Regions from separate parts of the Rahnella sp. R3(2024) genome, predicted to be linked through region 3. Evidence: predicted binding sites of a transcription regulator. Region 3 holds the regulator's gene; each other region holds the start of a gene.
The links. Region 3 encodes Fur, which represses iron uptake genes when iron is present. Its sites were predicted from a motif close to ATAATAATGAGAACNACTATCAA; they were not measured.

Region 1 (5,857 bases), 3.4 Mb from region 3:
TGAACGCGCCGAGCAACACTTCAAGTACAAACACCGCGCCACCCAGCGGTACGTTATACACCGCCGCCAGCCCGGCGCCTGCCCCGCAGGCAATCATGATCTGCGTTTCACGCACCGTCAGGCTGAACCGCCCGGCCAGCCAGCTGGCAGACACCGCCCCGATCTCGCGCGGCGCGACTTCTCGCCCGAGCGGCGAACCGAGCGCCACGGTAATAATTTGCAGCAACGCATGGAGCGTGGTGCTGACAAGAGGCATACGCGGTTGATCAGATTTCACCGCCGCCGCAATGCTGACCAGCGGCTTGCCCCAGCGGTAAAGCGCCCACCAGCCGAACCCCGCCACGGCGCCACACAAGACCAGCACCGCCAGACGCCGCGAGCGCGTTGCCTCGCTGACACCCTGTAAAAAGCTTTCGTTGCTGATGATAAAGTCGGGGCTATAGCCAAACGCAAGGTGCTGGATGAAATGCAGCAGCAGCGCCAGCAGCATGCCGCCGAGACCGGCCAGAATGCCGGTACACAAAGTGGCTGCGGTCAGCCGCCATAACGGGCTGGTTTCTGCGGGAGGATTCAATTGGGGCATGTCAGGGTTTCACTGATTCTGTTGATGTTAGATGAACAGATTACACAAACTCAGTTAAACCGCGCATCAGCCAGAGGGCATTTTCCACAACAAATTTTTCACAATCGCGTGGTCACAATCGCGTGGTCACAACGCACAGCGGGACTCCTCCTTCCGGCAGGAAGGAGGAGCAAGCATTACGCCTCGATCAGCGTTTGCCCGAGATAATGTTTCTCATCCTGCACACCTGGCAGCGTGAAGAAGAAACCGCCGCCTGTCGGGCGGATATACTCTTCGAGCGGTTCGCCGTTCAGGCGTTTTTGTACCGTGAGAAAGCCTTTTTCCAGATCGTGCTGGAAGCAGACGAACAGCAGGCCCATCTCCAGTTGGCCGGAATTGGTGACGCCCAGAGAATAGCTGTATCCACGACGCAGCATCAGATTATCGTCAGTGGCTTTGGTGCGCGGATTAGCCAGACGAATATGCGCATCCAGTGGGATCACCTTCCCTTCCGGGTCTTTAGTGTAATCCGGCACGTCGTGCTCTTTTTCCATGCCCAGCGGCGCACCTGTGGCCTTGTGGCGGCCAAAGATGGTCTGCTGCTCCTGCAACGGCGTGCGGTCCCAGAATTCGACATGGAACGGGATAATCCGGGTGGCCTGATAGCTGCCGCCGACGGTCCACGCGGGTTCGCCCTGATCGGCGGTAACCCAGATGGCTTTGTCCATCAGCGCCTTGTCTTTACTGTCAGGATTGGCCGTGCCGTCTTTGAAGCCCAGCAGATTGATCGGCGTTTCTTTGCCCTGGCTGCGCGCAGCGTGGGACGAAATAAACCCGTCGCGGCGCCAGCGCACGCTGAGCAAATCCGGCGTGTATTTGATGATGTCACGCAGCGCATGAACCACGGTATCGCTGTTGTTGGCGCAAATTTGCAGCAGCAAATCGCCGTGGCAAAGTTTGGCATCAAGAGAATCGTTCGGGAAACGCGCCATGCGCTGAAGTTTCAGCGGCTTGTGCGCGGCCAGCCCAAAACGTTCATCGAACAGGGAATCACCGGCGGAGAGCGTCAGGGTGAGATTATCCGGATAAATCTCGCTGCCCATGACGCCGGAATCCATCGGCGGGAATTTAGGATCCACAGAAGGCGCGGTGCCACCGGTGGTCAGGAAGCTGAAACGGGTGTCGAGCAGCCGGAACAGACGTTCCAGATCGGCCTTCGTTGTCGCCAGCACATCAAACGCCACCAGCATCATCGACGCCTGTTGTGGCGTCAGAATACCGGCCTGATGTTCACCATAATAAGGCTGCCTGCCCCAGCGTTCGTCCGGGGACACCGTACCTGGCGTGTACTCTGGTTTTGCACCGGGTGTTTTTTCGGCCTGCACAGTGGATGCGCCGCCCAGGGCAAATGCCCCGCCTAACAATCCCACGCCTTTGAGCAAACTGCGGCGTGAAGAAGAAACGTCATCCTGATTATTGTTTTTATGACTCATTACTCTGCCTCGGAAATTTAAAAGCGCCCGTCCCGGTCAGGGGAAAGGCGCTGAAAAATCAATCTAAACCAAGAACACCACGCAGTTTGGCTAAATCTTCTGCCAGGGTGGTGATTGGCCCTTTCATTGCGTTACGGTCTGCATCAGACAGTTTTTCGTAATTCTCATAACCGTCTTTGGTTTTGTATTTATCCAGCAGCGTATCGACGGTTTTGAAGTTAGCGTCGATTTTATCCAGCAACGGTTTGTCGGCTTTTTCCAGCAACGGACGCAGCAGGTTAACGATTTTCTGAGCGCCATCGAGGTTGGCACGGAAATCCCACAAGTCGGTGCGGCTGTAACGGTCTTCTTCACCGCTGATTTTGCTGGATGCCACTTCTTCGATAAGTCCCGCTGCCCCGCCGACCACTTTGCTTGGCGGGAAGGTCAGATCGGTAATGCGTTTTTGCAGATCCACCGTATCGGCGTACAACTTATCGGCAAATTTCTCGGTGCCCTTCGTGGTTTTATCGGCGAAGAGGATTTTCTCCAGACGGTGGAAACCGGTGAAGTTAGGGTCTTCCGCTTTTTTCTCGAAATCGTCTTCACGGGCGTCGATGCTGCCATCCAGATCGGAGAACAGTTCGGCGATGGGCTCAATGCGCTCGTAATAAACGCGGGTGGAAGCGTACAGGGATTGCGCTTTTTTCAGGTCGCCCTTTTTAATCGCCTCAGTGAACGCTTTGGTGTGGGAAACCAGTTCACCCACCTGCTGGGTCACATAGACTTTATATTCCGCAATCGGGCCAACCAGCGCCATGGCGTCCGGTTTGGTGGCGGCCGCTGCGCCTTCTGCGGTCACGGTCAGTTTGCCTTTTGGATTGCTCAGCAGTCCGCAGGTCATGTCGTATTCGCCCGGTTCCAGGTTAGCCGTCATTTTCTGGGTGAAACCTGGCGCGATATTTTCGCGCTCTTCCACCACCATCACGCCTTTCAGAATTTCCCATTCCAGACCTTTCTGGCTGGCGTTATGCACGACAAACTGCGTTTTACCGGCAGGCACGGTCAGCGCCATCGGTTCACACTGTTTATCATTAACGGTAATTTTTACCTGACGAACATCAGCAGCCAGCACGTTGGCGCTCAGCGCAAAAGCGGGCAGAGACAACAGTGCAATCTGTAAAGCTTTACGGCGAAACAGCGGGGATGAATAGGACATGTACCACTCCATGACAAACTGTGTGAAGAGACAATTAACGTAAAATCAGCGTTGTGTTTTGTGCCCGGCAGATGCCGCAGCGGCCACAGGCGATTTGCTCTGCGGCATAAAGAACAGGAACAGCGCCGGGATCAGATACAGGAAATACACCGCAACTTCACTGACGGTCGGCGCTTCCTGATACCCGAACATGCCTTCCAGCAGGGTTCCGAACAAAGAGTGCGTGGAGAGCGTCCCGCTCAGGTCAAAGGCGATATCCTGCATACGGTTCCACAACCCTGCTTCGTGAAACGCCCGGATGGCACCCGCAGCCAGACCGGCGGCGACAAACAGAATAAACAGGCTGGTCCATTTAAAGAATTTCGCCAGATGCAGCTTCACGCCGCCGTAATAGATGAGGAAACCGAGCACGATCGCCGCGCCCAGGCCGAGCAGTGCGCCAATCGGCGCTTCGATACCGACGTCTTGCTGGAACGCCGCCAGCAGGAAGAACACCGATTCCAGCCCTTCGCGTGCTACCGCAAAGAACACCATCGCCACCAGCGCCCAGCCCTGCCCGCGGCTGGAGTTGAGCGCGTTATCAATCGCGCCTTCCAGATGTACTTTGATTGAACGCGACACCTTACGCATCCAGAACACCATGTAGGTCAGAATGCAGACGGCCACGACCGCCACAATGCCTTCGAACAACTCCTGCTGCTTTTGCGGAAACTCGCCGGTGGTTTCATTGATGAAAATACCCAGCGCCAGACACAATGCTGCCGCCACAATCACGCCAATCCAGACCACGCCGAGCCACTGCCCGCGCTGCGTCCGTTTCAGATAACTGGCGATAAGGCTGACGATAAGCGCGGCTTCCAGCCCTTCGCGGAACATAATGAGAAACGGAACGAACATAGCGGAACTCCCGTAGAACAAATGACTTACAGTTTGTGCAAGCACTCTGTAAAGAAAAGTAAAATCGAAACGATAGTGATTATCATTCCTGGCGAGATAAATACAAGAGGCCACATGCTGTTTTTTGAGCACGGGAGGGGAAAAGCGCACGAAAAAATATTGCCGGTTGTTTCAGCACCCCGGATACAGGGTGCCGTAAAAGAAAACGGAGCCCTGAAGGCTCCGTGAGGTCACTGTCTGATTCACCGCCGGGGCGAAAATCAGATGCTGTTATATTCGGCTTCCGCCGTGTTGAAACGTTCTTCAACCGCTTTTGACGGCTTGCTGCCGGTCAGGCTGACAATCCAGATAGCCAGCGAGGCGAAGATAAAGCCGGGGATGATTTCATACAGCTCGGCCCAGCCGTACTGTTTCCACAAAATCACGGTAGCGGCACCGACCACCATCCCGGCCAGCGCGCCGTTGCGGGTCATGCGTTTCCACATCACCGAGATCAGGATAACGGGCCCGAATGCCGCACCAAAGCCTGCCCAGGCGTAACTCACCAGACCCAGCACGCGGTTTTCAGGGTTTGCCGCCAGCGCAATCGCCACCAGCGCCACCACCAGTACCATCAGACGACCAATCCACACCAGCTCACGCTGGCTCGCGCCCTTGCGCAGAAACGCCTTATACAGGTCTTCGGTAATAGCACTGGAGCACACCAGCAACTGACAACTCAGCGTACTCATCACCGCAGCCAGGATAGCTGAGAGTAAAACACCGGCAATCCACGGATTGAACAGCAGTTTCGCCAGTTCGATAAACACGCGCTCACCGTTTTGCGTCACGTTCCCCGCTTGGCCCGGATTATTGCTGAAGTACGCAATGCCGAAGAAGCCGACCGCGATGGTGCCCGCCAGACACAGAATCATCCACGTCATGCTGATGCGGCGCGCGCTGCGAATGGTACGGTGAGAATCCGCCGCCATGAAACGCGCCAAAATGTGCGGCTGGCCGAAATAGCCCAGCCCCCAGCCCAGCAGCGACAGGATAGCCACCAGATTCATGTTCTTAAACATGTCGGTGTATTGCGGGTTTTTAGCCTGAATGACCATCATTGAGGTATCAATACCGCCAACGGCGAGGATGACGATCACCGGCGTCAGGATCAGTGCAAAAATCATCAGACTGGCCTGCACGGTGTCCGTCCAGCTGACGGCCAGAAAGCCCCCGATAAAGGTATAAATGATGGTTGCCGCCGCACCCGCCCACAAGGCGGTCTGGTAGGTCATGCCGAAGGTACTTTCAAACAAACGTGCACCGGCCACGATGCCGGAGGCGCAATAGATGGTGAAAAAGACCAGGATCACCACCGCCGAGATAATGCGCAGCAGTTTGCTGGAATCTTCAAAACGATGGGTAAAGTAATCCGGCAGGGTCAGCGCGTTATTGTTGGCTTCGGTATGCACACGTAAACGCCCCGCCACCAGTTTCCAGTTCAGATACGCGCCGATGGTCAGGCCGATGGCGATCCAGCTTTCGGAAATGCCGGAAATAAAAATCGCCCCCGGCAATCCCATCAGCAGCCAGCCGCTCATGTCCGACGCCCCGGCGGAAAGCGCGGTCACCACGCTGCCTAAACTGCGGCCACCCAGAATATAATCATCAAAGTTTTTGGTCCGTAAATACGCGATGAGTCCAATCAAAATCATCCCGAAAATATAA
Region 2 (5,857 bases), 910 kb from region 3:
CGGATCCCGCTTATCGCCGCGGGTCAGATGAGAACGCCTGAACAGGCAGAGCAGGCGCTGGCTGCCGGCGTTTCTCTCGCGGCAATCGGGCAGGGGCTGGTGATGAATCCGGACTGGGTGAAATATGCCAAAGGCGAGGCGCAAAGCCAGATTGCGCTGGACGTTGCTGCCCCGGACGTCGTGCCACTCGCCATCCCTGAAAAGCTGTGGCGCGTCATCGAAAATACCCCCGGGTGGTTTAACGTGCGACCGGCCACCGGGTCAGTCTCGTAAGCGGAAAGTGAGAAAACACGCAGGCGCCTGGTGTGGCTGACGCCTGCGTGAAAAGATCAGAAATCCACTGCCGCCGAAAGCACCACATTGCGCGGTTCGCCTTCGATAACGCGTAAATTACCGGCGCTGGAAGAGTAATACTCTTTATCGAACAGGTTATTCACGTTTAATTTGATCTGCGTATGTTTGCCCAGCAGCTGATTATCCCAGGCGACAAACGCATCCGCCACGGTGTAATCCGGCAGGGTGAAGCTGTTTTCCGGATCGCCCGCACGGGAGCCCATATAACGCGCACCGCCACCGATGCGGAAATCACCCGGCACCTGCGACCAGCGCAGAGTGTGGCTCAGATACAGGCTGCCCATGTTGGTTGGCGCATTCACCAGGCGGTTACCGACGTTGGCGGAATTCACGTCATCTTCGGTGATTTCGGTTTTGTCATAACTGTAGCTGGCCGTCAGATCCCAGTCCTTAGCGACTTCCCCGTTAATCTCCAGCTCCGCCCCGGTCGAACGCGCTTTCGGAATGTTACGCGTCACGCCGTTGATGAACACCGACATGTCCTCTTCATCGATGCGGTACACCGCCAGCGTCGCGTCCAGACGCGGTGAAATCTGCCATTTGGTGCCGACTTCATAGGTTGTGCCGCTTTCCGGCGAAGCCACATTACCGTTGTCATCCACATCGGTGGATGGTGTAAACGACTGGCTGTAGTTGGCGTAGAACGACAGATCGTCAGTCAGTTTGTACACCACGCCCACCTGCGGCAGGAATTTATCATCGGTATCGTCCAGACTTTGGGTTGGATTAACGAAACCGGAGGTCTGTTTCTGGTTGTAATGCTGATAACGCCCGCCGACCACACCAATCCATTTATCCGTCAGATGAATGCTGTCTTTCAGATAAATTGATTTGTTGTAGAGGGTGTTCCGAAGATTGCTGTTGCTGTCGGAATAGGTGCTGCTGTTGGTGATCGGCTCAACGCCGTACACCGGCGCATACATATTGAAGGTGCTGAAGGTTTTGCCACGGTAAGAGTACTGTTTGTAGGTTTCGTTTTTTTCGTAATCGACGCCAATCAGCAGGTCGTTCATTATCCCGAAGATCTCCTGATTGCCGATCCAGTCCCAGGAGGTATAGCTGGTCTGATGGTTGAATCCCCGGTTGGCATCCGCACGACGCGTCACCGCGCCGGTATCGGTGTTGACGGCGGTGGCACGGACTTCATTGCTGTCATAGCGGCGTTGCTGCCAGGCGTAGGTCAGACGGGTTTTCCAGTCCTCGTTCAGCTGATATTCCCAGGTGGTGTTCAGGCGCTTCGTTTTGCCCCACGCGTGGTTGGCCAGTTCGTCAAGACGACGGTTGTAAGGGATATCCAGCGGTTTACCGTTGCTGAATACCGTTCCGCGATCGTAGGGAATGTCGTATTTGTATTCCTGATAACTGACGTTAAAACTGGCTTTTTCACCGAACCAGCTCAGCGAAGGAGCGAGCAGGGTGTGCGAATCGCTGCCAAAGTTACGCCAGTAATCTTCGTACTGGCGTTCGGCGATCATACGAAACGCGAAACCGTTCCCCAGCGGGCCGGTGACATCAAGCGTGCCTGCACCGCCGCCAAATCCGCCGGTCCGGCCACTGACGCGGGTATTCCATTCATACTGCGGCTTTTTGCTGATCATGTTGATCACGCCGCCGGGGTTTTGAATACCGTAAAGCAGGGAAGCGGAACCCTTGAGCACCTCGATGTGATCGATGGTGGAGTCAAAGCCCAGCCCCTGATTACTGCGCACGCCGTCGATCAGGATTGAACCATCACTGTTGGCGCCAAATCCGCGTTTGACGAAGCCGTCTTCCGTGCCGCCCAGCGTATTCCCCTGAGCCACGCCGCTGACGAACTTCATCGCGTCATTCAGCGAGGTGACGTCGTAATCCTGGATCATCGACTGCGTGACCACGCTGACTGACTGCGGAGTTTCACTGAGCGGAGTCTCACTTTTGCTGGCGGTGGAACTCTGCGTGGCGCTGTAATCGGTGGTGTCCGGGGTATCCGCCTGTGCATTGACGGTAATGGAATCTTCAGAAGCAGGCTGCGCCGCGAGCAGCGGCGAACAATGGAGCATAGCTAACGCAATGACGGATTTTTTGAATCCGCCGTGAGCCCCGCGCGGGGCGTGCTGGTAAGACATGTGAGTAATCCCCTGAAAGAAAGTCGAACAAAGTAAATACAAATGATAACGGTTTGCATTCTAGTTTCTGGCGCAGGTAAAGGGAATCAAATTGATGATGACAATAATTACAATTGAACGCGCAGGGAGAGGGATAGGGCACAAATGCAGGTCAATGATCAGCCTGATACCGCAACTTTTCTGGCGACCGGAATGACAGGTAATTTCCTTTAATTCTCTTAATTAATCTCAATGTTAGAAATGTTAGCTACCAATTCCAACAAAATATAACAGAACATTGCCTGCTGAAATTATATTCCCGCCGATCACGGCCTGAGATTACATAAGATATTTCAGGGTTTTATTGCTAATTATCTTAGGTTTTTGATAAACGAGTAATTAAATTAACCTGCTGTTTATTAAGTATTTTTAAGTCATTTTTATTGGTGTGAAAAAGGTTTCCTCATAATCGGTAAGGAAATTGTCGTTTATTTTTGATGTTGCGGTGATATTATAAATTTGTACCTAAATAATAATAAATACCAACCCAAACTTAACATCAGGCATGTGAGAGTCGTAATTCTATGCTCCTTCAAAAGAAAACTACCCGTCGCAAGTTTTTACTTGGGTCGCTGATGGCATTGCCTGTCGGCACCATCATGATGAAAGGGCTGTCAGCAGCAGAAGCGGCTGAGATGGCTGCCCCGGATTTACTCGATTATAAACCCGTGTTTTTCAGCGCAGAGGAATGGCAATTCATTATGGCCGCCGCTGACCGTCTGATCCCTGCAGGTGGCAAAGGCAAAGCGCCGGGCGCGCTGGAAACCAATGTGCCGATCTTTATCGATCAGCAAATGCATGGCGATTTCGGTGAAGAAATCTACATGCAGGGGCCGTTTAACGTACATGCACCGGCCACGATGGGGTATCAGATCCCGTTTCGTCCGCAGCAAATCTACAAAACCGGTATTCGCCTGGCGAACAGCTGGTGCCAGCAAAATCATCAGAAAGCCTTCCACGAACTTCCCGATCAGGACAAAGAGCAGGTGCTGACGAAGTTGCAGAAGAACGACATCCGCTTTGCCGATTTGGGCGAAGAGAGTCTCGTGGCCTCGCAATTCTTCAGCGAACTGCTGTCAGACACCAAACACGGTTATCTGGCGGATCCAATCTACGGCGGTAATAAAGGGATGAAGGCGTGGATCGCCATCGGGTTCCCCGGCGCGCGCGCGAGTTTCACGGAATGGGTGAAACAGCACAACGTCCCTTACCCGCTGGGGCCTGTGAGCCTGCAGGGCGCGCGTGCCTGAGGGCCGCGTCTTATTACCGTTTCTGAAGAATGACAGGATAAAAGATGGCACAAGTAACTAAACCAGAAGTCGACGTTGTGGTTGTCGGCCTCGGCTGGGCGGGCTCGCTGATGAGCATCGAGCTGGCGATGGCGGGCCTGACGGTGCGTGCGCTGGAACGCGGCGGCGACCGCGGCTATGAAGAATTTGCCTACCCGAAGCCGGCGGATGAATACGCCTACGCGGTACGAAACAAAGTGATGGCGACCCCGGCGCAGGCCGCGGTGACCGTGCGTTACAACATGAGTGAGACCGCGCTGCCGACCCGTAAATGGGGCGCATTTGCGCCAGGCACCGGCGTTGGCGGCTCGGGTCTGCACTGGACTGCGGTACTGATCCGCCCGACACCGACCGATTTAAAACTCAAAACCTACGCTGACGAAGCCTACAAACCCGGCATTTTGCAGGAAGACATGCGGATCATGGATTTCCCGTTCAGCTGGGATGAAATCGAGCCGTATTACACCAAGTTTGAGCACATCTGCGGGCAATCCGGTAAGACCGGCAACCTGCGCGGCCAGATTATGGAAGGCGGCGATCCGTTCGAAGGTCCGCGTTCTGAGCCATACCCGCTGCCGGCGCTGGAAGACACGCTCAACAGCAGCATGTTTGCCGAAGTCACTAAAAAGATGGGCTATCACCCGTTCCCCAACCCGTCGGCGTGCGTTTCCCGCGCCTGGACCAACCCGTATGGCAATCAGATCGCACCCTGTAACTACTGTGGTTATTGCAGTAAATATCCGTGCCTGAACTACTCGAAAGCCTCGCCGCAAACCGCTGTGATGGACGCGCTCAAACGTATGGAGAACTTCTCGTATGAAGTTCACGCCAACGTGATGAAAGTCGAGTTGCACGATGACAAGAAAACCGCCAAAGGCGTGATCTATATTGATGCCGACGGCAACGAGTGTTTCCAGCCCGCCAAAATCGTGGTGCTGAGCAGCTTCCAGTTCTGCAACGTGCGCCTGATGTTGCTCTCCGGTATCGGCAAACCTTACAACCCGATCACCGAAGAAGGTGTGGTTGGGCGTAACTATGCGTTCCTGAGTAACGGCGGTTCGACGCTGTTCTTCAAAGACAAAAACTTCAACCCGTTTGCCACCGCGGGCGCCACCGGCCAGATGTTCAACGACATTTCTCCGGGCAATTTCGATGGCGCATCCCTGGGCTTTATCGGCGGCGCGAAGATCCACAGTTCTCAGGCCACCGGCACGCCAATCAGCACCTCGCTGCCAAAAGGCACGCCTGCGTGGGGCACCGGCTGGAAAGAAGGGATGGAAGAGTGGTACGGCCATTCGATGAAAATCAGCATCACCACCACCTGCCAGTCTTATCGCGACATTTATCTGGATCTCGATCCGAACTACAAAGATGAATACGGTTATCCGCTGCTGCGCATGACGTTCGACTGGAAACAGAACGAACTCAAATTGCAGCAATACCTGAAAGGCATCGTCGGCAATATCACCAAAGAGCTCAACCCGGACAGCTACAGCGAAAGCTTCCTGCCGATGGACGCGCACTTTGACCTGACCAAATACGTGTCCACGCACAACGTGGGCGGCGCGGTGATGGGCGATAACCCGAAAACCTCGGCGCTGAATAAGTTCCTGCAAAGCTGGGATGTGCATAACGTCTTTGTGCCGGGCGGAAACGCGTTCCCGCAAAACTTCCAGGCCAACCCGACGGACACCATCGGCGCGATCACCCTGATGGCGGCGCAGGCGATCAAAGATCAGTATCTTAAAAATCCTGGCCCACTGGTTCAGGCATAAGCGGAGATGAACAGAATGAAACTCAAACGTTTATTTATCGCTAACGCCTTGCTGCTGGGTGTCGGTTTTATGGCGAATGCGCAGGCGGATAACAGTTCACCGCCTGACAACGCGGCGCTGATAAAGCAGGGCGAATATGTGGCGCGTCTCGGCGACTGCGGTGCGTGCCATACGGCGGCGGGCAAACCGGCGTTTTCCGGCGGACTGGCGATCAATTCGAATCTCGGCACGATTTATTCCACCAATATCACCCCGGACAAAGACCACGGTATTGGCGGCTACACCGAAGCGCAGT
Region 3 (5,857 bases):
TTTTGCCCCGACGCGCGTCACGCTGTCGCTGAGTTTAAAGGTCGCGACGGCGTTGTTCAGCAATGCAGCCTGCTCTTCGAGTGAGACGGCGGCCTGAGACGCCTGTTCCACCAGCGCGGCGTTTTGCTGCGTGACGCTGTCCATCTGCGTCACGGCCACGGCCACCTGGCTGATGCCTTTACTTTGCTCATCAGATGCTGACGCGATTTCGGCCATAATATCCGTGACGTGTGTAATCGAACGCACCACTTCATTCATGGTCTGACCGGCGTTTTCGACCAGTTTGGAACCGCTGTCAACGCGGGAAACGGATTCGCTGATCAGCGACTCAATCTCTTTTGCTGCCTGCGCACTACGCTGTGCCAGATTGCGCACTTCGCTGGCGACCACGGCAAACCCGCGGCCCTGTTCGCCTGCACGGGCGGCTTCGACCGCGGCATTCAGCGCCAGAATGTTGGTCTGGAAGGCGATACTGTTGATGACCGAGGTAATCTCCGCGATTTTCTTCGAGCTGCCTGAAATATCTTTCATGGTGCTGACCACATCCGCGACAATAGTGCCGCCCTTTTGCGCCGTGGTAGAGGCTTCTATCACCAGCTGGCTGGCGTGATGCGCGTTGTCAGCATTGTGTTTCACCGTGGCTGTCAGCTCTTCCATGCTGGCCGCCGTCTCTTCCAGCGCAGACGCCTGCTCTTCGGTACGGGAAGAGAGATCGTTATTGCCGGCAGAAATTTCAGACGCGCCCTGGTAAATATTGTTCGTGCAGTTACGGATGGTTTGAACGGTATTCACCAGACTGGCCTGCATGATGTTCAGCAAAGGAATCAACTTACCGGCGCAGTTTTTACCGAACTCTTCCATGTTATGCGTCAGGTCACCACTGGCAATCAGCGCGAACTGATCGCGGAGTTTATCCAGCGGTTTGACTAACGCCATCACCAGATAGCGATCGGTCAGCAGCAGGATAATCAGCCCAATAACAAACGCGGTGATCTGAATCACTTTGCTGAGATTAGTCAGATGATTAGACTCTGTTTGCGCCGCGCTGAAATCCACCGCGATCTGGCTGCTGACTTTTTGCATGGCAGCCCCGAAATCACGGCTTAACGCCGGAACGCCTGACTGCGCCAGCTGATTGTACGCATCGATATTTTTGCTGCTGGCCGCCTCAAATAACGGCTTCACGCCCTGCGTTATCAGACTTTCCCAACTGGTGAGTAATTCCTGAACCGCTGAATCTTCCAGCCCCGGATGCGGGGCCGCTTTGAAATCCGCCTGCGCCTGCGTCAGGGCTTCAAGGGATTGTTTTGCGGTATCAAAAATTTCCGGCCCTTTGGTCGGATCGGCCTGAAGCTGCGACACCGCACGGCTTAAGCGGGTTACGGTACGAAAATACTGATCATTTCCTTTGCTGATCAGCGCCATATTGTTGACGAGCTCAGAACTGTTGCGGGTGTTTTGCGTCAGCGTATTCAGTGAGTTGACGGTGTAAAGGGATACACCCGCCCACATAACGCAGAAAACGCCAAGAATGGTTAATAACGCGGCCCTGATGGTGATATTTTTTAAAAACTGCACGATATGCCTCTCTCGAAACATGACTGTTTCTGGTCTGAGGATTGAGGGGGATGCGGAGAATCAAGACAAGTAACCATCAGGCAAGTGCCCCAGGACATGTTTGAACACCTCTCCGGGCATCGATTTCTTTATTATGTTGAGATTGCTCTCGCATCATCTATCGGCGGGACGTGCTTAAAATTTAGTATTGTTAAGATATATTTCTTCACTTTGCTTTTAACCCCGTCAATTTTGAGGATTTTATCTGGATTAAAAGCACACGAAGGCGATACCACTTAAAAAGATTGCCCGATAAACTTATTCGTCAGTTAAGAAGGCGAGCAGAAGCATATTCTCCGCCTCACGAGTTTGCTATTATCAGCACTATTATTGCCTGCAATGTAGGGCTTATCATTGAGAACAAGAGGTTAGACATCTTATGGCCGTAGTAGGAATCTTCTTTGGATCCGATACAGGTAACACCGAAAACATCGCAAAAATGATCCAGAAACAACTGGGTAAAGATGTTGCAGAGGTGCATGACATTGCGAAGAGCAGCAAAGAGGATCTGGAAAAATTCGATATTTTGCTGATCGGTATTCCAACCTGGTATTACGGTGAAGCTCAGTGTGACTGGGACGACTTCTTCCCAAGCCTGGAAGAGATAGATTTCGAAGGTAAGCTGGTTGCGCTGTTTGGTTGCGGCGATCAGGAAGACTACGCAGAATATTTCTGTGATGCGCTGGGCACCGTGCGCGACATCATTGAGCCACGCGGCGCGGTGATTGTGGGTCACTGGCCAACCGAAGGCTATCACTTCGAAGCATCCAAAGGTCTGGCAGATGATAAACATTTCATCGGACTGGCTATTGATGAAGACCGTCAGCCGGAATTAACCAATGAGCGCGTTGACGCCTGGGTTAAGCAAATTACTGAAGAATTGAGCCTTTCAGAAATTATTGGCTAAAAACCCTGTTGGCCCTGAGGATTTATTCTACAATTGAAGGGCCAAACTATTACTGAAATTAACAATTTAGCCACAACAAAATTGTTACTTTCGGTGGTATCAAGGTACACTGAGTTCATCTGTTTTTTCTATCGATCAAGTCGTTGCATTGTCTTATGTGACTGGCATTTAGTGATCTTTATTAACAGGCTATCGTTTAGGGGATCGGCACACTTCCGTTAAAAGAAGGATCCTAATCGAAGAATTTTGTGCCGCTGATGCCACAGGCTCCATGCCTCAACTTGATTAGCACATAGTAACAGGACTGAATCCGCATGACTGACAACAACACCGCACTGAAGAAAGCCGGCTTAAAAGTCACGCTTCCGCGCCTTAAAATCCTGGAAGTGTTGCAAGCGCCGGAAGGTCATCACGTTAGTGCGGAAGATCTGTACAAACAATTGATTGATATGGGTGAAGAGATTGGTCTGGCGACGGTTTACCGCGTTCTGAACCAGTTTGATGACGCCGGTATCGTGACCCGCCATAACTTCGAAGGCGGCAAGTCCGTGTTCGAACTGACTCAGCAACACCATCACGATCACCTGATTTGCTTAGATTGTGGCCGTGTTATTGAATTCCGCGACGAATATATTGAAGGTCGTCAGCGCGAAATTGCTAAAAAACACGGTATCAAACTGACCAACCACAGCCTGTACCTGTACGGCCACTGTGAAGCAGGCGACTGCCGCGAAGATGACTCTTTGCACAATGATAAACCTGCGCAGTAATCTGCCGGGCTCGTTGATATCGACCTAAAATTAACCGCTGAAAAGCGGTTTTTTTATGCCCGTTTATCAGCTATGAAAGACATAAAAAACCCCGGCAAGCCGGGGTTTTCTGTCTCACCTTCAGGTAATTAATGAGGTCTACTGCACAGGCGCGGGTGAGTTATTGGCTTTAATTTCCTTCCAGATTTTTCCACAATCGGCGGCGTAAGCCTGCCCGTCACCGGTTTTGCGTGCCGTCAGGCAGCGCTGGTAATCCAGCACGCGTACCGTTTCCTGTTGTGCAAACTGCTGGTGAGCTTTCTCTTCCTTCAGAACGTTAAGAACCGCCTGGCAGGATGCAAGTTTGTCCGGCGAGCCTTCGGCAGTGTTGATGCAGGCGCTGTAAGCCTTGCGCAGTCTGGCATCTTCTGCCTGCCCTGACGTCTGGGAACAACCGGCCAGCAATAAAGACGTGGTCACGATCAGCAGTAATTTATTCATCGACATAGTGACCTCAGAAAATAGTGAATGGAGCGATAACGATAAATTTCACATCTTTTTCATCCTGGAAGATGTTGCCGTAACCACCGCCCCAGCTCGGAATATCTGAATGGTTGTCATACTGGGTGTAATGCAATTTGAACAACGTGCCTTTGGCGCGCCCTTCCTGAAGGGTGTAAAGCGCATCCAGACTCCACGCACTTTCTTTCAGACGCTGGCTTTGGTCATAAGCCGCATTGGTGCTTGGCTTGGCATCCCATGCATAAACATAAGAACCGCCGACCGCGAAGCCCGGCAGATCCCATTTCGCCAGATCATATAAAACACCGGCATATACCGCTTTTTCGCCGTTGGCGTTGAAGTCGGAACGGTTATCCCACCACACATCGAGACGACCATTGGACGAGGAATACGTTGGGGTCATACGCTGAAGGAAGTAGCCCTGATTCCCCTCCGCCTTGACCATCGTCCCTTCCAGACGCCAGTCAAACTGGCCGGTGGTATAACCGAACGTCAGAGCCTGCAACCATGCCAGCCCGTCGTACAAACTGTTAGGATCGTTTTTATCACTGATGCGGTCTTCTGCACCGTAGAACTGGTAGCTGGTGGTCAGCGGGTTACCCAGCAGATCCATTTTGTAAGAGGCTTTAGCGAAATACTGATCGACGTAGCTTTCCGCTTCGCCATAGGCGGCTTCGAGCACCAGATCATTTTTGAAGTCGTATTTCGCGCCCAGCGAGTGAATATAGGAAACACCGGTTTTTTTATCATTCTGGCGGAAATCATCCATTTCCAGGTGCCACGGTGATTTATATTCATCCGCCCACATGTAGGAGAAACTCAGTTCGCCCGGCTCGCCGAAATCATGTTTATATCCGGCTTCTGCGCCGCGATACGTGCCAGGCATGAAACTCCAGTGCGGCGCAATCAGGGTCTGGCCGGTCGGCTGAATGTAACCCGCGTGGCCCCAGAAGCCGCCGTACTTAAACTTACCGGCAGCTTTATACAGGCTGACTCCGCCTTTATCGCCAGAGTAATCTTCATCGTAGGCGTGATTTTTTGAGGAGAATGCAATTTCGTTCGGGTGGCCGCTGTCGCTGGCTTCGGCCATTTCAATTGCCGTGAAAGCCGCAACGTCGATGCCGAACATATCCCACGCATAACCGGAGGAGAAATCCAGATTCAGGTTGGCGGTGGCATGAGAAAGGTTAGTGGCGTACTTGTCGTAGTCAGGATTGTTGACGGTGACTTTAGAGCCGTCGGGGCGGGTTTCTTCTTTGGTTTTATTCAGATCTTTGCGATCACGTTCGCGCTGCCAGTAATACACGCCACCGGTGAGCGTCGAATCATCAATAAAGCCCGCCGCGTTTGCCTCTTCAGAAAACATTAATCCGCCACCCAATAAGGTGCCGGCCAGAGAATACATCACAGGTTTCAGATAAGCCGATCCCCTGCCCCGGTTAAGGTGCTTGTGCATAGAAATTCCTCATTTTTGACTAAAAAGTAACTGCAAAACCCAAACGGGTATTAAAAGCGGGCGTCAGAGACGTCACCGTAAAAGCAAGGGTAGAGTATTTTTCGCGACGCGAATTATCAATGAGTAATTCATCATTGATCTCTGAAATATGACAAAGTGCACATAAAGATGAAAAAGTATTACAGAAAGAACTTTGTGGGAATTAAAGCGAGGGAAAAAGTGAAAACAATTAAAAATCAAATAATTAAAAAGGATAAGTCTGTGGTTTACACGTTTCAGCTTTCAGCAATATTTAATCAGAGCCGCTAAAAAGTGAGCATCATAAACACATTAATTCGCGACAGAAATCAATTTCAATATTGCTTAAGGCATAAAAAAACGCAGCCGAAGCTGCGTTAAAAATAAGTCTGACTTCAATCAGGCGACCGGTTTGCTTTCCCAGGTATCGCGCAGACCGACGGTGCGGTTAAACACCAGATGCTCCGCGCTGGAATAGCGGCTGTCGGCACAGAAGTAACCTTCACGTTCGAACTGAAGGCTGACTTCAGCCTGCGCCCCTGCCAGAGAAGGCTCAACGAAGCCCTGAGCGATAACCAGAGACTCCGG

Region 1: a site for Fur is predicted at 4,220-4,242, ahead of efeU (iron uptake transporter permease EfeU). Genes of this name have one in related genera too.
Region 2: a site for Fur is predicted at 2,496-2,518, ahead of ABSH60_RS19845 (TonB-dependent siderophore receptor). Genes of this name have one in related genera too.

The regions. Positions count from the first base shown of each region.
Region 1 covers NZ_JBHGBU010000001.1:97,849-103,705, forward strand. Annotated here, with positions in the region: gene ABSH60_RS00385 (chloride channel protein) at 1-583, opposite strand, end outside; gene efeB (iron uptake transporter deferrochelatase/peroxidase subunit) at 760-2,055, opposite strand; gene efeO (iron uptake system protein EfeO) at 2,114-3,253, opposite strand; gene efeU (iron uptake transporter permease EfeU) at 3,299-4,150, opposite strand; gene putP (sodium/proline symporter PutP) at 4,411-5,857, opposite strand, start outside.
Region 2 covers NZ_JBHGBU010000001.1:4,370,119-4,375,975, forward strand. Annotated here, with positions in the region: gene ABSH60_RS19840 (NADH-dependent flavin oxidoreductase) at 1-273, shown strand, start outside; gene ABSH60_RS19845 (TonB-dependent siderophore receptor) at 330-2,393, opposite strand; gene ABSH60_RS19850 (gluconate 2-dehydrogenase subunit 3 family protein) at 3,023-3,748, shown strand; gene ABSH60_RS19855 (GMC family oxidoreductase) at 3,793-5,562, shown strand; gene ABSH60_RS19860 (c-type cytochrome) at 5,578-5,857, shown strand, end outside.
Region 3 covers NZ_JBHGBU010000001.1:3,460,899-3,466,755, reverse strand. Annotated here, with positions in the region: gene ABSH60_RS15595 (methyl-accepting chemotaxis protein) at 1-1,578, opposite strand, end outside; gene fldA (flavodoxin FldA) at 1,997-2,524, shown strand; gene fur (ferric iron uptake transcriptional regulator) at 2,839-3,294, shown strand; gene chiQ (ChiQ/YbfN family lipoprotein) at 3,433-3,774, opposite strand; gene ABSH60_RS15575 (OprD family outer membrane porin) at 3,788-5,200, opposite strand; gene glnS (glutamine--tRNA ligase) at 5,669-5,857, opposite strand, start outside.